3 regions of the Aminipila butyrica genome follow, and region 1 is predicted to be linked to each of the others. Evidence: riboswitches for the same ligand, from Rfam matches in the RefSeq annotation. Region 1 holds a riboswitch; each other region holds the start of a gene.
The links. Region 1 has a riboswitch for cobalamin ahead of Ami103574_RS01525 (class I SAM-dependent methyltransferase). Riboswitches for the same ligand answer to the same signal wherever they lie in the genome.
Positions count from the first base shown of each region.

Region 2: another riboswitch for cobalamin. It lies ahead of Ami103574_RS10090 (hypothetical protein); the one in region 1 lies ahead of Ami103574_RS01525 (class I SAM-dependent methyltransferase).
Region 3: another riboswitch for cobalamin. It lies ahead of Ami103574_RS12420 (immunoglobulin-like domain-containing protein); the one in region 1 lies ahead of Ami103574_RS01525 (class I SAM-dependent methyltransferase).

Region 1 is NZ_CP048649.1:321,938-329,616, forward strand. Features, by position in the region: gene Ami103574_RS01515 (ATP-binding protein) at 1-1,165, opposite strand, end outside; gene ilvA (threonine ammonia-lyase) at 1,301-2,506, shown strand; cobalamin riboswitch at 2,624-2,812, shown strand; gene Ami103574_RS01525 (class I SAM-dependent methyltransferase) at 2,948-3,697, shown strand; gene Ami103574_RS01530 (ABC transporter ATP-binding protein) at 3,703-5,448, shown strand; gene Ami103574_RS01535 (ABC transporter ATP-binding protein) at 5,445-7,208, shown strand; gene Ami103574_RS01540 (ABC transporter permease) at 7,205-7,679, shown strand, end outside.
Region 2 is NZ_CP048649.1:2,126,950-2,134,628, reverse strand. Features, by position in the region: gene Ami103574_RS10110 (aminotransferase class I/II-fold pyridoxal phosphate-dependent enzyme) at 1-1,323, shown strand, start outside; gene Ami103574_RS10105 (hypothetical protein) at 1,422-3,611, opposite strand; gene Ami103574_RS10100 (ABC transporter ATP-binding protein) at 3,586-4,482, opposite strand; gene Ami103574_RS10095 (GntR family transcriptional regulator) at 4,479-4,862, opposite strand; cobalamin riboswitch at 5,022-5,220, shown strand; gene Ami103574_RS10090 (hypothetical protein) at 5,448-5,726, shown strand; gene Ami103574_RS10085 (sugar phosphate isomerase/epimerase family protein) at 5,775-6,818, shown strand; gene Ami103574_RS10080 (DUF2284 domain-containing protein) at 6,823-7,413, shown strand; gene Ami103574_RS10075 (homing endonuclease associated repeat-containing protein) at 7,451-7,679, shown strand, end outside.
Region 3 is NZ_CP048649.1:2,609,304-2,616,982, reverse strand. Features, by position in the region: gene Ami103574_RS12440 (AAA family ATPase) at 1-1,447, shown strand, start outside; gene Ami103574_RS12435 (LlaJI family restriction endonuclease) at 1,444-2,919, shown strand; gene Ami103574_RS12430 (Dph6-related ATP pyrophosphatase) at 2,926-3,579, shown strand; gene Ami103574_RS12425 (hypothetical protein) at 3,623-4,312, opposite strand; cobalamin riboswitch at 4,589-4,776, shown strand; gene Ami103574_RS12420 (immunoglobulin-like domain-containing protein) at 4,953-7,679, shown strand, end outside.

The sequences.
Region 1 (7,679 bases):
AATGCTTAGCTGTACGAGGACTGCGTCCGCCGTTGCGGATTGCAAAGGCCTCCGCCCGAACACAAAGCTCTGATTCTGAAAGCGCCAGACTATATTCTTGAGCTAAGTGCTTCACAATATCCAGATAATGATCTTTATCCGGTGCTTGGAAGGTAACCGTCAACCCAAAGCGGGCCGATAAGCTAAGGGTTTCCTGCATGGTATCGCTTCGGTGCAAATCGTCGCCTTCTCGGTCTGACATGTTTTCCTTGACTAGGTGCCGGCGATTGCTGGTAGCGTAAATCGCCACATTCTTGCTTCGGGAAGCGACACTGCCCTCCAACACTGCTTTTAAGGCAGAAAAGCTGTCATCATTGCCGTTAAAACTTAAATCGTCAATAAACAATATGAACTTCAGAGGATTGACAGACAGTACTTCCAGCAGGCTGGGCAGTTCCAGCAGCTGTTCTTTCTTAATTTCAATGAGACGCAGGCCGCGGTCTTTATATTCGTTCAAAATAGCCTTCACCGTGGAACTTTTGCCCGTTCCAGCATCTCCGTACAGAAGCACGTTGCTGGCACCTGCGCCTTCTAACAGGGATAAGGTGTTTTGCAGGATTAAGCTTCGTTCTCGTTCATAGCCTGGAAGCTGAGAAAGACGCTGGGGATCGGGGTGAGCAATTGGGGTTACTCCGTCGGCGGTAAGCGCAAAAGCGTAATGCCGGGCATAAATACCGTAGCCGCTAATTGGCAGATTAGCCAGCCGTTTCATATATAAGTCCGTCAGGTCCAGGGGTTCATTGGTCCACATGGGCAAGAATCCCTTATAGTTAATGATGTCACGTGCATCCTCAGGTGTCAAAGCCGCCAGTCGGTTTAGAACATCCAGCTCATTTTTCAGGCTGGCTTCCACCACCGGATGAAAGGTTTTGCCTGCCCCTTTGCCGATAATGTAAAAATTCTCGTGGCTAAAGACCAATTCTGCGATGTAGTGAGATAAGGACTCGGTCTTTTTAAACAGCGTTGCGACAAAGCTGCCGTAAATGCCTATAATACAATCTTTGGATTCTAAGGAATAGGTGGAGGTGGCTAGCTGTTGAAAGTTTTGAATCAGCTCATCCTCCAGAAGACTGTGAAATATAGCCATAGTATTCAATTCGGTGGATAAATCGTGCAGTTTATTCATAAAAATACTCCTTCTGTCTATAGGTATGTGATATTGATAAACTGGTGAAAAAATGATATTATTAACTATTAAGTATATCACAGATATTAGATAATTTTAAGACGTATCGGTAAAAAATCCGGGAGGGAAAAGCCTATGCTTACGTTAGATAAAATATATCATGCCGCTTATGTTCTGCGGGAGACCGCCAGGAAGACGGATTTGATTTTAGCCCAAGGGCTCAGTGAGGACAACACCATCTATTTGAAGACGGAGAACTTGCAAGTTACGGGAAGTTTTAAGCTCAGAGGAGCCTATTACAAGATTAGTCAGCTCAGTGAAGAAGATAAAAAGCGAGGCATCATCGCCTGTAGTGCGGGCAATCACGCCCAGGGCGTAGCCCTGGCCTCTCAGAAAAACAATATTCCGTGTATGATTTGTATGCCGGACGGAGCCCCTTTGAGTAAAGTAGAGGCTACCAGAAGGTATGGTGCAGAGGTTTGTCTGGTTAAGGATACGTATGACGATGCCTATGCCCGGGCTTTAGAGATTCAGCAGGAAGAGGGGCGGACCATGATTCATCCCTTTGATGACGATGATGTAATCGCTGGACAAGGCACCATTGGCCTGGAAATTTTAGATCAGCTTGCCGACGCCGATGCTGTTATCGTTCCCGTAGGCGGCGGAGGGCTGATCAGCGGGGTCGCCTTTGCCATTAAAAGCCTCAATCCTTCTTGCAAGGTCTATGGCGTGCAGGCGGCTGGTGCGCCAAGCATGTATCGGTCTGTGAAAGAAGGCAGCATGATTACGCTGGATTCTGTCAATACCTTTGCAGATGGTATCGCAGTCAAGCACCCGGGAGATATCACCTATGAGATGATTTCCAAATATGTCGATGACATGGCTGTGGTTTCGGAGGATGAGATTGCAGCGGCTATTTTGGCTTTGATGGAAAAGCAAAAACTTATTTCTGAAGGCGCAGGAGCGGTTTCGGTAGCTGCGGCCATGTTTAATAAATTTGACTTACATGGAAAAAAGGTTGTATGCCTGGTGAGCGGGGGAAATATCGATGTAAGCTTTTTAAATAGAGTGGTTACAAGAGGTTTAATCATGAGCGGCCGAAGAACCACCATCACCATAGAGCTGGCAGACCGCCCGGGACAACTTCTCAGCGTCAGTGAGATTATAAGTCAGTGTGGAGGAAACGTTGTGGCGGTATATCATGACAGGAGTGACCCCAATATGGCAATTATCAGCTGCTTCCTGAGGGTAGTCATAGAAACCAGAGACAGGCAGCAGGCAAGTCAGATTAAACAGGAGTTAGTGAAGGCTGGCATGCAGCTTGTGGGCGAGAAGTTGTAAACCAAATAGAATGCAGAAGTATGGTTTCGTTTGGTAGCACCGTCGGAAAATGTTGAAATTAAAAAGATATTGACACCGCCAGAGAGCTGTGATATTCTGAAGACAAAATTACAATAGAATATTTTACCACAGATGAGTGCTCGCATAAAGTATGTATGCGAGAGAATAGGGAAGAGGGTGAAAATCCCCCGCGGAGCCGCCGCCGTAAGCGTGGAGCTGCTTTATATTTACCACTGGATTTTCCGGGAAGGTTTAGAGCAGCAGAGATACGTAAGCCGGAAGACCTGCTCAGACTGAATACATCAGATTTCGTCGGATTTTTACGAAGATGTGAGACAGGATAGGCTGTCATATAAATTTTGTTGCAAAACGGGCATCAACCGTATTTTTGGTTGATGCCCGTTTTTTGTTTTTGTCATATTGAAAAGGGAGGAAAAAAATATGCAATTCAATGAGAGAATCAAAAATTATTGGGAAGGCGAAGCCGAAGGGTACAACGAAGGAATTGAAAGGGAACTAAAAGATTTTCACCGCAAAGCATGGCGGGAATTAGTACTGGAATACGCTCCGACAAAGGAAAAGTTAGATATTTTGGATATCGGTACAGGCCCAGGCTTTTTTCCTACTATTCTGGCGGATGAAGACCATAAAGTGACGGGGATTGATTTGACAGAAAACATGATTCATTTTGCTAAAAAGAATTTGCAAGCTGAAGGCAAAGAGGCAGAGCTTCTTTCCATGGATTGTCATCATCTAACGTTTGAAGATTGCTCCTTTGATCTGATTATTTGCCGGAACTTGACGTGGACTCTGGATGACCCTTCTCGTGCATATGAGGAGTGGATGCGGGTGCTGCGGCCCGGTGGAAGGCTTTTAGTGTTTGATGCCTGCTGGTATCTGCATTTGTTTGATGAAGAAAAAAAGAAAGCTTATCAAATCAGAGAGCAAGAAATCAAACAAAAGTATGGGCGTAAATTCCATGAGCACAAAGACCAGAAGGAAGGGGATGAAATCAGCAAAAAACTATTTATGAGCGACAAACTCCGGCCTCAATGGGATTTGGATAAGATGTTAGCCATGGGATTTTCAAAAGTATTTGCAGATTCCACGATTAATCAGAGAACCTGCGATGAAATGGAGATGGAATTGAACTCGCTGACACCGGCCTTTCTCGTTGGAGGTGAAAAATAAAAGTTATGGGAATGTATTTGCGCCTGGCATCTTTTCTTAAAACGACACCGAAAGAAGCACTGATAAAGGTATGGATTGGCTTATCCATTGTGGCCACCGGTTTTTTACAAGCCTTTATGATTGCTGGTGCAATCACGGCTATCTTTGAAAGGAAAAGCTATCTTGAGATTATTCCCTATATTGTCGGGGCACTGCTGGCTATAATGGCTAAAGCGTTTTTGATGCGGTACCAAGAGGGGTTTGTAAAAAAAATGGGGGCCAAAGTAAAGGGGAATATTCGCCAGACGTTGATTGAAAAGCTGCTTTGCCTTGGCCCAGCGTATCAAGATGGACGGCGAAGCGGCAATCTTCAGTCCCTTGTTACCGATGGAGTGGAATCCTTTGAAGTTTTTCTTGTCCAGTACATTCCGCAAGTATTTGTGGTGATGATTTCGGTAAGTGCTGCTATCCTTTACATTTTTACGGTTGATTCGGTTGTAAGTATATTGATTTTTTTAGCAGCTATACTGGCTGTAATCATTCCCCACTTGTTTATGCCAGCGATTTCAAAACTAATGATTGAATACTGGCAGTCCTATGCCCACTTAAATGCACAATATATTGATACCATGCAGGGCATGAGTACCTTAAAGGCTTTTCAGGCCAGCAAACGAACCGAAAAGGCTTTAGAAAAGGATGCCAAAAGTTTTGCCAAAACCTCTATTGACAACACTGGCATGTCTTTACTGGACTCAGCTATCATTATTTTTCTTTGTGCCGTCGGGACTTCTTTGGCCGTAGGAATTGCCGCTTGGCATGCCAGCCAGGGTCTGATTTCCCCGGCAGGGCTGCTGGCCATTCTATTCTTGGCGGGAGAGAGTATGAAACCGCTGTATGAACTGAATGTATATTGGCATGGCAGTTACCTGGGATTTTCGGTCGCAGAGGAGTTTTATGAAGTGTTGGATACCCCTGTAACGTTGAATATTTTAGAAGAGGCGAAAGCAAACCATACGATGAAGAACCCACCAGAAATTGAGCTGACAGAGGTGTCTTTCCGTTATCGTCAGGAAGCTAAGAAAGCGCTGGATACCGTGACCATAAAAATTGAAGGTGGACAGAAAGTGGCGGTGGTGGGAAAGTCTGGTTCGGGAAAGTCTACATTAGTTAATCTGCTTCTGCGGTTTTATGATCCCCAGGCGGGGCAAATTCGTATTGGTGGTCATGAGCTTTCTGCGTATACATTAGACTATCTTCGCAACCAAATTGCCGTGGTTTTTCAGGATACCTATCTGTTTTACGGCACGGTGCAGGAAAATTTGATGATGGCAAAGCCGAATGCCACCTTGGAAGAATGCATAGAAGCAGCAAAAGGGGCCAATGCCCACGAGTTTATTATGGCTCTTCCTCAAGGGTACCAGACTATGGTAGGAGAGCGGGGCGCTACTTTATCCGGAGGGCAGAGACAACGGCTTTCTATTGCACGAACCATCTTAAAGGGGGCACCGATTTTAATTTTAGATGAGGCGACCTCCAGTGTAGACATTTCGGGAGAAAGCCAGATCCAAGAAGCACTAGAACGTCTGATGAAGAACCGGACAACCTTAATCATTGCTCATCGTCTATCTACGATACAGACGGCTGACCTTATTTATGTTTTAAATAAAGGCAGGCTGTGGGAGGCGGGGACCCATGAAGAATTAATCAAAAAAAAGAATGGTGTGTATAAGCAGCTGGTTCAGGCGCAGGAGAAAGCGAGGTATGAGATTTGAATAAAAAAGAACATTATCGTTTTAAGTCTCTGTTGCAGCTGATGGGCAATTTGCGCCAGCATTATGTGGGTATGGTTTGTGCGGTAGTATGCGGCATTTTTAATCACCTGTTTACGATTGCGGTATCGGCACTTTGTGCATACATGGTGAGTCTGGCCTTAGAACAACATTTAATGCAAAGCTGGAAACCATTGTTTCTCTCGCTGGGAGTCCTTATTCTGCTGCGGGTAATTTCATATTTTGCAGAAATGTGGTTTGCTCATGATGTGGCATTTAAAGTGCTGGCAGATTTGCGCATTTTATTGTTGGAGGCAGTCGAGCGGGTTTCACCGGCTATTCTTCTCAACAGGCGTTCCGGCCAGCTCGCTTCTACTTTAATGAGTGATGTGGAACTGCTGGAATGGTTTTTCGCCCATTCTTTTGGCAGTGTTTTTGTTGCAGGTTCAGTTTCTGTAACCTTGCTTATCTTTTTAGGGTGGCTTCACCCGATTTTGCCGATTATTATGTTAGCCTTTTTGGCTGTACTTGTTATCATTCCCTTCCTCATGAAGAAAAAAGCGGATGAGCAAGGGGCTAATGTCCGCAAGGAATTGGGAGATGCCAATTCTGTAACCGTTGAAGGCTTGCAGGGCATGAAAGAAATCCTCATGCTCAATAATGTGGAAGCCTATCAAGATAAAAACCGCAGGTACATGGAAAAGATGTATGTCAGCCAATATCATTATGGCAGAAGATTAGGCACGGAGGGGGCTCTGCTGCAATTGACGGTTGGCCTGAGCTCTTTATGTATGTTGGGTGTGACAGCAGTTCTGGTTTTTAAAGGGCAGCTGGCATTTACTTATTATCCGGTAGTCATGATGGTAGCTGGTCTGGCCTTTAATCCAGTTTTGGAACTCTGCAATACTGCCCGCAATTTCGGCTTAATCTTTGCTGCTGCCAGCAGAGTTTTTCAGGTAATCGATGCAAAACCGCTGGTTGAAGACAAGGGAACGCCTGTGGATACCAGCAAATTGGAATCAAGCGTTACTTTTGAACAGGTTTCTTTTCGCTACAGAGAAGAGTTAGAGCCTGCGGTGAAGGACATTTCCTTTACCGTAAAGCCGGGACAAAGGGTGGCCCTAGTGGGTCATTCCGGCTCTGGCAAATCTACCTGTGTCAGCCTGTTGCTCCGGTATTGGGATCCAGAGAGCGGTGCCATTCGAATTGGCCAACGGGATATACGGCAAATGACCATGGACAATCTGAGAGAATTGATTTCGGTTGTGTTGCAGGATGTGTATCTGTTTAATGTTTCTATAAAGGAAAACATCCGGCTGGGAAGAGTTGACGCCACCGATGAAGAGGTAGAAAAAGCAGCCAAAACGGCGATGGCGCATGAATTTATTGTAGAGCTGCCAGAGGGATATGATACGGTGGCAGGGGAAAGAGGCTTATCCCTTTCGGGAGGGCAAAGGCAAAGAATTGCCATTGCCAGAGCCATCTTAAAGGGATCGCCTATTTTAGTATTGGATGAGGCGGTATCCAGTCTGGATTCAGAAAATGAAGCGGAGATACAAAGAACCATAGAACGTGCCTATAGTGGTTTCACGACCTTGATTGTGGCACACCGCATCTCCACGATTATGTCTGCAGATTTGCTGGTTGTGTTGGACAAAGGCTGCATAGCAGGAATTGGTACACATGAGGAACTGTTTAATACCAATAAAATTTATCGTGAACTGGTGCTGCCGCAAATTTGCGTGAAAGGTACGGAAGGATGAAAAGGTTTATTATAAAAAGATTAATCCTGTTGGTTCCCATGTTGTTGGTCGTTACTATGGCGACCTTTGCGCTCAGTACCATGTCAGCAGGGGATCCGGCCGCTATTATAGCTCGGGCAGAAACCGGAACCAATTCACAGAAGGCAGTAGAGCTGGTCAGGGAGGAATTAAACTTAAATCGTTCCTACCCACAGCAATATGTACACTGGCTGGAAAAAGTGGTGCGGCTGGATATGGGCACCTCGTATCAGACAAAGAAGCCTGTTTCAGAGGAACTAATGCAGCGATTTCCAGCCACCTTGCTGCTGACGGTGTGTGCAACCGGGATTATGTTTACGCTTTCCCTGATTTTAGGGATCTTGTCTGCATTGCATCCCAATTCACTCGTCGATCGAATTGCAAAAATCTTATCCTTTATTACGGTATCCGTGCCCCCTTTTTTGTTTGGCTTGCTGCTGCTTTATCTTTTCG
Region 2 (7,679 bases), 1.5 Mb from region 1:
ACTATGGCCAAATATGAGGAGCTTTATCAGGTGCGAAAATCTTACTTGTTGGTAAACGGTACCAGCGGTGGGTTGATTGCGGCCATTCTGTCTGCCGTCAAACCGGGCGGTAAGCTGCTCCTGGCTAGAAACTGCCATAAGTCCGTATTTAATGCCATGTCCCTAGGACGTATTCAGCCGGCCTACATCTACCCGCAAATGCTGGATCAATTTGGCATCAGCGGTCAGGTGGAGCCAGAGGCGGTCCGGCAGCAGCTGCTGGCTCATCCGGATGCGGAGGCGGTTATTCTGACCAGCCCCAACTACTACGGCATTTGCAGCGATATTCAGCAGATTGCGGACTTGGTTCACAAAGCCGGGAAAATTCTTATTATCGACCAGGCTCACGGCGCCCATCTGAAATTCTTCAGCCGATTTTCCGGTGAGGAGACAGGTACTGGGACAAGGGTGTCACCAATCAACGAAGAGGGAAAAGACGAGGGAAACGGCCGAAACCCGCTGCCAAAAGCAGCAGAGGAATGCGGAGCCGATGTGGTCATCAACAGCATTCACAAAACCCTTGCTTCTTTTACCCAGAGTGCTGTACTGAACGTAGTATCTGAGCGCATTGATTTGGATTTGCTGGAAGACAAATTGCAGCTAGTGGAGAGCACCAGCCCTTCCTATCTGCTGATGAGCTCGCTGGATATCAATGCGAACCTGCTGCTAGAGCAAGGGCCTCAGCTCATGGGTCAATGGCGGGATCATTTGCTGGCATTCTATAAAGAGGCCCGGCAGCTTCCGGGTCTGAGGTTGATTGATAAGGGGACAGCCATGGACTGGACCAAGATCAATCTGGATATGAGCGCCTGGGGCCTGTCAGGCCATGAAGCGGAGGCTTTGCTTCTGGAACAGAACATCTTTGCGGAGCTGGTGACGGGAAATATTCTCATGTGTATGAGTGGCATCGGCAACGTAAAGTCGGACTACGACCGATTGCTACAAACATTGGAAGACCTATGTCATAAAAGGGACCATGGAAGAGCAGCAAACGCTAAGGTTCCGGCTGGACGGCTGATGGAACTGGCTAGGGCCATTCCTGAGCCACAAAAGCTGTATCCGCTGCCTGAAAGGAAGGAACTGGTCTCTTTGTCCGATGCAGTAGGGCAGATTTGTGCACTGTCCATCATCCCTTATCCGCCGGGTATTCCACTAGTTTGCCCGGGAGAGGTGATCAGCTCGGAGGCCGTCGCTTACGTAAAGGCCCTGAAAGAAGCTGGACAGACGGTCATGGGTTTGAGCCCATCGGGGCAGGTGGCCGTTGGCGGAAGGCCTGCGGAATAATAAAAATTAAAAAGGAGGCAGTCTGCTGAAATCCTATTGGTTCCCAGCAGACTGCCTCCTTTTTTATGTTGATTTGATTGTTTGATAGATCAAAGCCATTATTCAAAATACCCGCTGATAAAGGCCGGGACGTTTTCCGGATCGTAGAAAATGGTGTCTGAATACGCGCTACGGATACCATCTCTCGGCTTAAAGACGATAGTTCCCTCATAGTACAGATCGTAATTGTTATTCCAGCCGGAGAAGGAGTTTAAAATCTGCTGAATCTGCTGCGGGTCGGTGATAATCAACTGGTTTTCAGTCTCTTCTGCCGCCGCCTGTTCTGTCATTTCAGCGGTGGTGAATTCCTTCGTGTCCAAGGCAGCCCGTTCAGCGGCCTCTTCTTCATTCTTCTTCACATCCTGTTTTGTGAAAATGATGCTGGCAATTTGATCCGGAGCGAATTCCAGATAAGTTCCGTAGCCGTTATCTCGCAGCCATTTAATCGTCTGAACGTCAGTGGATAAAATGCTTAAATCCAAGGTAGTCCTTTCCAATTTATGTTTTTCATTCAGATATGTGTAGTCCAAATACAGGGTACAATAAGAGTGCAGGCTGCTTACCTCTTGTTCATACGTCCTGTTTTGGAAGTCTGTTTCCATGGCTGCCAGCAATTCACCGATTCTACTCTGATCTGTAATCAGCAGGTGTGAAGCCAGGCTATCATCATAGTAAAAGCTGTTTTCCAGGGTAATCTTGGTAAACGATTGATGATTCAGGCGGTTGAAGGAGAAATAATCCTTGAACTCCTGAGATTCGTAAACCTGTTTAAAATACGGATTGGCGTGTACGCGCTTATACGTCAAGTTGTAGGCCCGCTGGAGGTCCAGAGGGGTGGACATGTCATAAAACAGGTCAATCAAGTAGGACTGTACATTGAGGCTTTCCTCCTTTTCAATCTGCTTCTTGTCTTTGACGATTTGCCGGTGCAGGTTGGTCAGCGCCTGAATATTCTTTGGGTCAGTAAAGCGAAAGGCCGTCTTATCATACTGACCGGGTTGTTTGGAAAACAGATGTGCCGTATAGCGGCTATCGCTGTTGAAAGATTTGAAGCTGTTGGAATATACGCCTTTCAGCGAACTCTCTTTGGGAACGCGGTCTTCAAAGTTGGTCAAATCCAGAGTGATAGATGAAATAAAGAGTGCGGCACCTAGGGCGAAAATACCAAAGCTCTTCAAGCTGCTTTTATTAAATATCCGGGGGGTCTTCAGTACGATCATCCGTCCTAAAATAAAGGAGATTACTCCACCAGCGGCCAGGCCGGAATAAAAGTAGGCGTCGACATTTTGCCCTCCATCTTCACTGTTGGCAGTAGCCAGGGACGTAAAGTAATAGGACATGAGAGACATGCCGAAGTAAGCGATTAAGTAGCAGATGGCTGGAATCATAAAGTGAAAGACAATAGGGTCTCCGGCTTTTTCCATCTGCCGCTTCTGGTATAGGAAGGAGGACAGGGCGACAATCCCAACAAATAGCAGCAGATAATAGACTTGGAAGGCCGGTGTAAATTCTCCTCCGCCGACGGCAGACTGCACAAAAGGGGAGAGACCAGCAAGAATCTTCCCGTGAATTCCTTCTGCAGTGAATCCAAACAGGTAGTTGGAGCAATACATGACAAAGGTCAGATATAGTGCCGGGGCCAGGAAGTTAAAACCTACAGCCAGAGACAGATGCATGACTGAATTTCCTGTTACCAGACCTGCAAATATGGAGATGGCGTAAATTACCATCAGAATCAGCAGAGAATGCCAGAACCACTGGAACACATTGGCATGAGTGAAAATATTTATCGCACTTTCATCCAATATGGTCATCCTCGGATAGTCCTTATACATGTAAGGATCATAGGTAGGCTTGACAATCAGCTGAAAAATGATTTCATTGGCCAGCAAGGGCAAAAGAATCAGAATGAAGCCCGACAGAAAACTGCTGTTAAACAGCTGGGCCCTGGTAAAGGGCATGGCATGCATAGTTGTCACGGAGCTGGACGTCTGCAAATAGCGGAAGATAATCACCGCCGTGATGATGGGCAGCATCAAGTGAATCGCCATGAAAAAGGGCTGGCTGTTGCTCAGGCACATATCTATGTAGGAATACATGTGGTCGATGGTCCGATAGCTCATAAGGATAGGAAATATGCCTGATAGAAAGTAAGCCAGAAAGCCCACAGCAGGTATAGCCCAGAACCGCCGAAGATTTTCCTTCACCAGAGGGATGGACACACTAAAATATGATGTTCTGGATTTCATTGTCAACGCCTCCTAATTCGTAAATAAAAATTTCCTCCAGGGACAGGGGCAGCATATCAAAGAGTACCGGTTCTCCGGCCAGGATAATTTGCTCCACAAATTCCCGCTTATCCCGCACGATGAGCAGGTCTACTGTTCCCCGGGCTTCCCGGTGAAGTACATTTAATTGCTTGTAAGGTTCGGACGGTTTGTTTTTATAAGCCACCTGAATCTTGTGCACATCGGATTTCAATTCGTCCAAATCCCGTTCCATGACCATATGGCCTTTGGAGAGAATACCGATGGAATCACAGATGCCTTCCAGTTCTTTTAGATTGTGAGAGGATACCAGCACAGTCATTTCCCGTTCTGCCACATCCTCCACAATGTACTTCCACACCAGCTTGCGGACAATAGGGTCCAGCCCGTCAATGGGTTCATCTAAAATCAGGTAATCCGGCATGGAAGACATAATCAAGACGAAAGCTGCCTGTTTCTGCATACCCTTAGAAAATCGGGCTAGTTTTCTATTTTCACTCAGGCCAAATTGCGTGACCATGTGGGCGTATCGTTGGGCATTCCAATTGGGATAGAGGTTCTTATAAAACTTAGACATTTCTTTTAAATTATAAGTAGAAAAGAAAAACAGGTCGTCGGGTATAAAGCCCATGCGCTGCTTGATCTGCCGATTGTCAAAGACGGCTTCTCCATCAATGGTTATCTGGCCAGAATCGGGGCAGACAATACCTGTGATATGCTTTATAATAGTGGTTTTTCCGGCTCCGTTGGTACCCACCAGGCCGTAGATCGATCCTTTGTTTACGTGGAGGTTCAGGTCGGTAAGCGCCTTAAACTGGTCGAAGCTCTTATTTACGTCCGTCACTTTGATCATATATTTTCACCTCTTCTTTCGATCAGTTGAAGCAGCAGCTTTTCAATCTCTTCCACGCTTAAACCGAGAAAATACAATTCCTTGATGTCGTTTTTTATCCGTCCGGCAATCTCTTCTAGCTGGGCGGGATTAATAGCTGTCTTCTTGGGAATGGCTACAAAAGTGCCTAGTCCGGTGACGGTGTACACGTATCCCTGATATTCCAGTTCTCGATAAGCTTTTTGCACCGTGTTGGGATTGACGGTAAGCATTTTAGATAATTCCCGTACTGAGGGCAATTTTTCCTCCGGCAGCAAAACTTCTGCGATAATTAGTTCTTTGAGGTTATCCACTACTTGTTCGTATATGGTTTTTCTGCTTTTAAAATCTAGCTGGAACATATAAATCACCTCCTTTTTATCATAGATTTAGTGTACTATGCCAAGTAATACACTGTCAATGAGAAAATCCCTAAAACCTGGAGAGGATGGAAAATATAAATTTTTATGGGGTTGACAAAGTTAAAGAGGGTGTGATACCATAAATGTAATAAGTGAATAAAACGTTTATGTTCTGCAAGTTAGAGCTTTTTTAAAAGTTTGTAGCTTCGCAGCTAAGAGGGAAGCAGGTTTAAGTCCTGCGCGGTCCCGCCGCTGTATGCAGGGAGTTTTTTTCAAGGTGCCACTGGATTTTTCTTATCTTGTCCGGGAAGGCGAAAAAAACCATGATCTGCGAGCCAGAAGACCTGCATAAATTGTTTGAGCGGCCGACGGGTGATCGGCGTTGCTTCAAAGCCTTATGAGGATGAGGATATACAGTAAATACGGACTGTAGCGGTTAGCTACAGTTTTTTTGTTTGCCTATCTGCTAAGCAATCTTCATCCGCCAAGAAAAACGTCTTTTCATTCCTGAGGGTCTTCACAGACCTGTCTGCATGGGCAGATGTGTGGGGCCCTCATCCTTTCAATAATTAGGAGGTGAGTGCAATGAATATTAACTGGTTTAAGAATCAAGATAATGTGGTTTATGCTAATACACAGGAGTTTATTGACAACTTTGCCAAGGAGACAGGCATTTCCGATTTGGGAGCAAAGATTGCCGCCTTTAAGAAGGACCCTACACCGGAAGGGGTTACGGTTACTGGAAAGAAGAGAACTAGCATCAAGCTTTTAGTTCCCAATTTAACATTTCGAGAAGAGATTGAAATGGGAGAAAATGTTTGGATTTACATGGGTGAAAACTATGAAAGCTACTGTTTATATTAACTAAAACTGTAATAAATAACATACAGAAGTCTTTTAGAAGTCTCTTAGTTGAGTAAAGAAATGCGCTTTCGGCACTCATCTAGAGACTTTGTTGTATTGGCGAAAGGATTAGGCCTGCATATGCTTCAACTGATAAATATGCCTCTGGTAGACGAGGTTTTAAAGGAGTACCAAGACAGCAACCAGCTGGAGGAAGTCTGCCGCCGGTACGGCTGCCAGGGAATCGAGGCCATTTGGGGCGGAGAAGACTGCGAATTTTCGCTAGACAGAAAATTGATTCGGGGCTGGCACCTGGCTTTTTTCTGTGACTGGGTGGATCTTTGGAACAACAATGAGATTCAGCTCATGCACAAGTTTAAATCAAAAAAAAGCTGGGAGATGTTTTACGGCGGACCGAACAGGGAGGCCTTGATTAAGCTTCTCAGCGAGGATTTGGACCGAGCACAGCAGTCGGGAGCCGAATACGTAGTCTTTCACGTGTCGGATGTCTCTGTAGAAGAAGTTTATACCTATCAATGGCTGCACAGCGATGAAGAGGTGGTGGATCGAACGGCAGAGTTGATTAATCTGCTGATGGACGGGAAAAAATATACGTTCAAGCTGCTTCTGGAAAATCTCCATTGGGCGGGCTTCACTTTTACCAAACCTGATATTACGAAGCGCATGCTAAAAAATATCCATTATCAGAACAAGGGTATTATGTTGGATTTGGGACACCTCATGTGTACGAACTTGGAGCTGCAGAGCCAGGAAGAGGCGATTGATTATATACATAAAATGCTTGATGAACACGGCATCCTCTGCCGATATATAAAAGGGGTGCATCTGCATCAGTCGGTAAGCGGAGAATATACGAAGGAGCACCTCTGTATTGTACCAAAGCTGCCGGAGGATTACTTGGAAAAGTTTGCGGTGTCTTATCAGCATATTTTAAATATTGACACCCATCAACCCGTTACACATCCGGGCATCCAGAGTCTCATAGAGCGAATTGCTCCAGAATATCTGGTTCATGAGCTGGCGTCTTCCGGCAGAGCTGACAAGGAAAGAGTCCTGAAGATTCAAACGGAGGCTTTGGGGTGGAAAGGATAAAAACATGAACTATAAGACGGAGCACATCAGCACCGAGATGGAAGTCTCAAAATATGTGAAAGAGTACGTCAACGTGGAGGAATTCTTGGAATACTGTAAGCAATGCAGCAGCTATGGCCAAAAGTGGACCTGCCCGCCCTTCGATTTTGACCCGATGGGGTATTGGAATCAGTTTCAGCGGATAGTACTCTTGGGAAGAAAGATCGTTTTTGACCAGCAGGATCAGCAGCAGTTGTCCAAGGAGGCGGCTAAAGAGGAGATGTATGATATCCTTGCGGCAGAGAAAAAGATCCTGTCGGAAGAACTCTATGAGATGGAAGAAAAGCTTGTTGACAGTGTCAGCCTGTCGGCGGGAAGCTGTTCTCTCTGCGGAGATCGCCTGATGGAGACCCACAGCTGCACTCGCAGTGTCTGTCCCGAAGGCAGTGCCAAAGAAAGCTGCCGCTATTATCATAAGCTGCGGTACAGCATTGAGGCTCTGGGGGGCGATGTGGGACGCACGTGCAGCAAGCTGCTGGGCGTGGACTTGGAATGGCTGGAGCCGGACAAGCTGCCCTCTTATTTTGTGCTGGTTTGCGGCTTGCTGAAAAAATAAGGGGAATAAGACACAAAAGAAAGAAGGGAACACAGACATGCAGAAGGAGAGCATAGCAGCACAATACATAGAGGAGTTTCAGAAGATTGTTTCCCAGGCTATCGCTTCGGGAAAGCTGGAGCACGATAAGGAAGGGCCAAAGGCTGAGCGAATTTTTGAATATTCGCAGATCAGCGCAGGAAGGGGCCGAATTGTTTATTCCAGTTTTTCTGACGAAGCGCTATGCCAAGTCTTAATCCAAAAAACCAAGGAGTTGGGCCATGTCC
Region 3 (7,679 bases), 1.0 Mb from region 1:
TTCAGAGGTGCTGCAAGCGTATCTGACCTATTTCGACAATAGGCCTTATGTGCTGAGCAGCCGGGAAGGAAAGCAGGTGGTTTATGAACCGTCAGCCTTGTTTGAAAAAGCAGCGGCAGCGGACAGCCGTTACCCTTGGAATATGTTGGTATTTGGTGCCCCTGGTACGGGGAAGAGTCATCTGCTGGCAAAGAAGGTAAAAGAACTGGCGGAGAAAAATAAAGAAGGACAGGTAAAGGCTAGTCGGGTAACGTTCTATGCGGACTATACCTATCAGCAGTTTGTGGGAGGATATATGCCTGTTCCCAGAGGGGATATTCAGGAGCAGTTGGAAGTGACCGATGGAACTCGAGTTTTCAGCGGCAATATGACAGGCCCCCGCATCACCTATGAATTTGTTCCCGGCCCCTTCGGCTCTTTGCTGGCTAAATCCCTGGCAGCTAAGTTGTCCGGGAGGCCGGACAAGTACGTGCTGATTATTGAGGAGATGAACCGGGCTAACGCCGCTGGTGTGTTTGGAGATTTGTTTCAGCTGCTGGATCGAGACAAAGGGGTGAGTAATTATGCCATCACCTTGCCAGATGCCTTTGCACAGTATCTCTATAGAGCCGTTTCTGAAGAACTGGCTGGAAAGACGACGCAATGGCCGTGGCTTTCAGCGGAATCTTTTAAAAACCTTAGGCTGCCAGAAAATCTATACATATGGGGAACGATGAACAGTGCGGATCAAGGGGTATTCCCTTTGGATTCTGCTTTTAAACGACGTTGGTCTTTTATTTATAAGGATTTGAACGGGCTGGCCCCGGAAGAAGCTAATCGAGCGGTTATTTGTCTGCCCGATTGCCAGACTTCTAATCTGGTTCGGACAGAACGATATGATTGGAATGTACTGCGAAAAGCCATTAATCGGCTTATTTTGCAGGCGGGTTTTGATGAAGACCGCTGTATTGGCTACTGGTTTTTCACAAAAGAGGAGCTGGCAGATATTGAAGTTCACAGCAACTGTGTGGTTCAGGCTTTCCAGGGAGATCCAGCCGCAGCCAGCCAGCTAGAAGGGCTGCCTAATCCCTTTATGGACAAGCTGCTGGCTTATCTCAGGCAGGATGTGTTCCGCAACATTCCCACTCAGTTTTTCAGGGAGGAGTGCCGCACGCTGTCAGCTATTCGCCTGGCCGTCAATCATCTGGAAGTAGCTGGGCATCAGCCGGTTTCCTTGCAGGGGGAGGTGACGGGACTTCCGGATTCTGCTTTTGTAGCCGTGCCGGCCACCCCAAGAGAAAAGAGAGAGGAAGAGCCTGAACAACTGGAATTTGCAGTCGATTATAGTGCTGGCGGGGCAGCGGGTACAGTGGCAAAAGACGGAAGGGCATCCGCCTTTGAATCGGCTTCGGCGGAGAGCAAAAATGAAGCTCAATCAACTTCAGAGAGCGTGGGCAGCTCCTTATGAAGAGGCCGGAACTGTTACTGATTCGGGAAGGAAGCCGGATAGGCGGCAGGGAGAAAGGCCAGCCTTGGTCTGCTCATCCCGTGTTGCCGGAACTGATGGAATGTGGCTTTTTCAGCGGACAGCGGTTTACCTTTGTAGGAATCTATTACAGCAGCAAGACAGATACCTCCGTTATTGGATATCCGAAATACCTGAAATCAGACATTGGGAGTCAGGAACTGCCAGCGGTCCTCCATCACGTAGGCTTGATTTGCCAGTTGGTGGAGCGGGCTCAGAGCCAATTAGACCGATCCCGCTTTGAGGAGGCGTATGCTTTTGATGCCTATCATGCACAGGAACACCAACAACAGGTTGATCGATTTCAGTTGGCCAGCTGGTTGTTACAGGATTACCAGAATAACGGAATTTATTTCAGTAAAAAAAGCGAGCTGAAAAGAAACGGCAACGGCCCCATCCAATGGCAGCAGACCATTTCTCAGGGGACACCCCTTCTTGGCAGAGACGTGGTCTACCTGGATACCTTCCATCGCCAGAACCAGCAGGACTATTCCCAACTGCTGACACAGCTCCATGGGTTTATCTTGCGCCAGTGCGGTCTGCTGATGCAGGGGTTGGGGCAATACCAGGAACTGGAACTTCCGGAAGCAGAGGACTTTGACGGCAGCGACTTGTCTCAATTTACTGCTTATTTAGCCGATCGGCTGACGGTTGTCTTTTCTGAACGGGAAGTGCGGCTGCTAAAAGCCCTATGGGCCTGGTGCGGCCAAAGTGCATTTTATCGTCGGCAGTTGGGGGTTACCGCTTTTGAGCAAATTTGGGAATATGCAGCCAAAGCTGTATTCGGCAACTTGACGGATACCAGGTCTGGTCCCCCTCATTATATTCTCCAAAATCGAGAATACCAGGCTCAGGGTGACTTTATTCCGGATATTCTGCGAGTATACCAACACCCGTCAGCGGATTGCCGGGTTATCGGCATTCTCGATGCCAAATACTACTGCCCTCAGGTGAATCCAGATAACGGATTGCTCTACGGAGCGCCGGCCAATGGGGATATTGCTAAACAAATCGGCTATTACCGATATACGAAGACCTTATATTTTCAAGGGGATATCCGATATACCAACGCTTTTCTCTTTCCTGCCACGGACCCCGAACAGGAGGAGATGTTTCAGCAGTTGGGGTATGCTTGTCCTAATCGGCAGCACCACCGGGAAATTGATCAGCTGCTGGGATTGGACAAAAACGAGGTTCAGCAGCAGTTGGAGTCAAGGCGAGAGCGGTGGGAAGCGGAAGAAGGGGAAGCGTGCGCAGAAGCTTGGCCGGAGGATCGGGTGTTGCTGTTCAGCGTCAGGCCGGACTTGCTGTATCAATGGTGTCTGAGAGGAGAAAAAGTTACGGAGGAAGCCTTTTATCACGGCTTCGTGGAGCCTTTTCAGGCAGAGCAGAGGAAACAGGCAGTAAGGAGGTAAAGAGGCTTGAAAAATACAGTTAAATTTACAGCCGCATACAGCGGAGGTAAAGACAGTACCTTCGCTATTTATAAAGCGGTTTCCATGGGGCTGGAACCCCAAAGCTTACTTATGACCTATAACAAGGACAAGGAACGAACTTGGTTTCATGGCATTGACAGGGGCATGATCGTTCGGCTTGCAGAATCCTTAAAAATTCCTATAAAACTCATACCAACATCGGGAAATGAATATGAAGCAAATTTTGAAAAAACATTGCTAGAAGAGAGGCGAAAAGGAGCTGACGTGTGTGTCTTTGGAGACATCGACATTCAGGCACATTTAGATTGGAATGAGGAACGCTGCAACAATACAGGGCTAAAGCCCTTCCTGCCGCTCTGGCAGCAGGCGCGAGAGCAGGTAGTCTATGACTTTATAGACAGTGGGTTTATTACGTATATCACGGTAATTGATACGGAGAAGATGGATGGCAGCCACATTGGAAAACCCTTGACTCGTGAACTTGTCTCACAACTTAAATCCGAAGGGATTGATGTATGTGGGGAGAATGGGGAATACCATACTTTTGTATGCGACGGCCCGCTTTTCAACAGACCGATTCAACTGGATACTGGAACTGCAAGCTTTGATGGCAGATATGTAAGAATTAAGATTGCATAAATTGTTGATGAAGAGCAGGAAGGGCCACCTATGGGGAAGCCCTTTAGTTCTTAATCACAAATCGTTTTAAAAAGCCGCTCTCTTTTAGCTGGGATAAATAACCCACCGTCGACATGACAAAGGCACCGAGGATATCTACAATCAGATCTTTCATGGTATCTGTCAGAGCAGCTCGACCTACTAACAGCGTGCCATCCTCCAGCATGAATTTCTGCATATTGGTAGACAGGATGGCATCTGCACTGAATTCGTAGATTTCCCAGATACAGCCTACGGTAACGGCAAAGCAGAAAGCGAATAGCGAAACGAAGATAGGGCTTAAATTGACCCAGGTGTGTTTCGCGTTCAGCAGGCTGATGATGGAAAAACCCAAAGCACCCAGCATGGCACCGCTAAAGGTATGGAGGATGGTATCCCAGCCCGGTATGCGGTAATAAAAGCTCCGCACTTCCCCCAGGTAAATAGCACCGTAGAGAAACAATACATAGAGCACCAGCATGAAGCTGGGTAGTTCAATCTTCCAGCGGTGATTTAAGATAGAAGGAAGCATGAGTGCAAAAATCCCGATAATACACTGGAGCAGCATCAGGACGTAGTCGCTTCGCTGCTTCGCGTAAGCCGCCTCAGAAGGGGATAGGACCAGCTTGATGACCACAAAAATAACAGAGGCCACCAAGGACCACAGTACGAAATGCACCAAAACCGTCTTTCCGTCAATTTTTCTTTTTTTCATAATGCCCCAATTTTTCTTTCTACATGTTATAGCGTAATCATGCCTATGAACGAGAGTTCATAGGCATGATTTTCTTGTGTCTATTTTATATAAGAATCTTAGCTTTGTCAAATCGTTCAGTAGTTGCTTCGGCACAGGTTAGGGTTCGGCAAGGCAATAAAAATAGGATAGGGAAATGTTGCAAAATTTGTCGAAGTTTACTTGACAATATTTCCACGGGAATGCTATGATGAAGCAGAACTGAATAAAGCATCTACGTTCTGCGTGCCAGACCTCTGACTTGTTAACCTTTAGTCTGAGTTAGGCCAGGTTGCGCAGCTAAGAGGGAAGCAGGTGAAAATCCTGCGCGGTACCGCCGCTGTATACGTGTAGTTTCTCCGACAAGGCCACTGGATTTTATCTGGGAAGGCAGAGAGGAATGGTAATACGTGAGCCAGAAGACCTGCATAGAATGTTAGAAAGCAGGCCGCGGTAATCGGTTGTGTGGATGGAAACTTTTATATTTTCGTGTAATACGAAACATATAATTTACAGAAAAACGGACTGTAGCATATTGCTACAGTTTTTTTATGTAGAAAATAACGCTTTAGCGATTATATAAATGAAAGTAAAAATAAAAGAAGGAGAGTGATACAAAAAAATGAAGAACAAGCAGACACAAAAGAAAATCTTAGCAATCATTTTAAGTGGAATAATGTGTTTAAACTTGTTTCCAACCCTTGCACTGGCGGATACGGCAGAAACTGTTGAACCGCCGGTTTTGGTGCAGGAAGAAAACAGTCTCAAGGCTAAGGACAGCTTAGAATCAGAACGGTTCACTCCAGAAGAAAGAGTGCCTTCTGAGGCACTAGAGGGAGAGACGGTCCCAGAACTTTCACCAGAGCTGAGTGAGGAGGAAGCATCCAAGTTTCCGGAAGACCGGAATCAAGAAGAGGATGTAGATGAAACCTCTATTCTTACAGCGCAGCCGGAAGGGGTGACGGTAGAAGAAAAACTGGCACTAGCGGGTCAACAGGCTGGAACGGTTTGGGATGGGCAAACCGTAACCAAACCGCAAGTGGATGAAAATGAAATTTATCAAATTGCCAACGGCGAAAATCTGGCTTGGTTTGCAAAGCTGGTAAACGGAACGCTTTCAGACGGAACGGCACAGAACAAAGGGGCAAAAGCTGTTCTTGTAAATGATATTGTTCTGGGAAGCGATACCATCCAAACGAACTGGACTCCAGTAGGAAATTCTTCTAATCAGTACACAGGAACTTTCGACGGGGCGGGTTACACCATTTGTGACCTCAGGATAGAGGCAACGGCTATTTACCAAGGACTGTTCGGGTATGTAGGAAGCACAGGTGTTGTTAGAAACACCACCGTAGAAGGAAATATATCGGCAAAAGCCAACTATGCAGGAGGCATAGCAGGGTACAATGCCGGAACCATTGAAAACTGCTGCAATAAGGCAGCTATTACCTCAACTCAAAAGTATGTAGGAGGAATTACTGGTAGCAACTATGGAGCTACTTCGTATGCAAACCTTATAGGTTGCTATAATGAGGGGGTTATTTCTGCAAAGTCGGATACAGGAGGAATTGCCGGACAAAACAGAAACGCCAATATCAGCAGCTGTTACAATCTGGCAAAGGTAGAATCAGCAGGTTCTAATACTGGCGGTGTTGTAGGATATGGTTACACTGGATCAATTACAAGCTGTTACAATGTCGGCGCAGTTACATCTACTGGCACCTCTAATGTCGGTGCAGTCGTAGGCTTCTTATTTAAATCGGCAACGGCTATTTTAGAAAAGACCTATTATCTTGACGGGACCTATACAGTGAGCATAGGTAATGACAGTACAAATGCCAATGCAACTGTAAAGTCTGCTGATGCCATGAAAACTGCTGGATTTGTAGCAGACCTCGGGGGAAACTTTGTAGCAGATACAATGCCAAATCAAAATAATGGCTATCCAATAATCGGCTGGCAGGATCCCCAGGCAAAATACACGGTTGCCTTTGATATCGATCAAGAGCAGGCGGAGATCGCAGTAAGAGACAGCGAAGGCAGATTGATTATCGCTGAAGGAGAGGGGCTTTATAAGTTAGGTAAAGGCACGTACTCCTATACTGTTTCAAAGGATGAATATAAAACGGTAGAAGACAGTTTTAGTATCAATAACGGTGGAAAAAAAATTACCGTAAATTTAGAGATTAAAACCTATGACGTTACTTTTGGCGAAATCAGCCCAGTCAGTGCCAACATTCTGGTTAAAGATGCCCAGGGAACTGTCTGCCCAGGAGATGGCTGGGTGTATCATTTGCCCAAAGGCAGTTATACGTATACGATTGACAAATTCGGCTTTCAAACAGCAGTCGGTAGTTTTACTGTAACCGGTGTGAATGCAACAATCCCTAAAATTGTGTTGGCCGAATCGGCTAGAAGTCCGGTTACCTTTGAGATTTCTTTTATAGATAATAATCCCTCGGCTGTAAGCAGCATCACCGTAAAATATGGGGAGGAAGTGCAAGAAAAAAGCCAGGATGGGAGCTATCGCTTAGCAGACGGGGAATACACCTATGCCATAACCTGCCATGGATATAAGACAATCATGGGCACCATCACGGTAGCAGGCCAAGGAATTCATATCCCAAAAACCATGGATATCCGAACCGTTTGGAGCGGAGCGGCAGAGGAACCTTCCACGCTTTTAAAAGATGGGAAAACCTATTATCAGATAGAAAATGGTGAAAACCTGGCCTGGTTTGCCAATTATGTGAATTCTGGCAAGGTAACGGCCAATGCAGTTGTGACAGGGAACATCCTTTTAAGTAATGAACAACAAGATAATACTTGGATATCTATAGGTGCTTACAACAAGGCCTATGCAGGAACCTTTGATGGACAAGGGTTTAAAATCACGGGACTAAAAGGCTCCAATGGCCTTTTCGCTTATAGTGATGTGGACAGCGTCATAAAAAATGTCATTGTTGAAGGCATTATCGCTCCAGCCAGCAGTAATGTCGGCGGCATTATGGGCGTAAATTCTGGAATGATAAGCAACTGCTCTTTCCGCGGCAGCATTGTTTCTACAGGACAGCGTGTTGGCGGTATTACCGGAAATAACGCCGGAGGAACGGTTGAAAACTGCGTCAATTATGCGTCGACTAAGGTGTCGACCGCAAGCTTTGCAACCGACTTGTATGCAGGAGGTGTTGCTGGACAATCTTCAGGAACTTTGAAAAATTGTTATAATGCAGGAGCCATAAGTGGAGCTTGCCCGGCATCTGGCTATGGGGAAATCGGGGGGATTACTGGAAAATCAACCGGTTCCATGCAGAACTGCTATAATGTTGGCGTTATAACGAAAGAAACT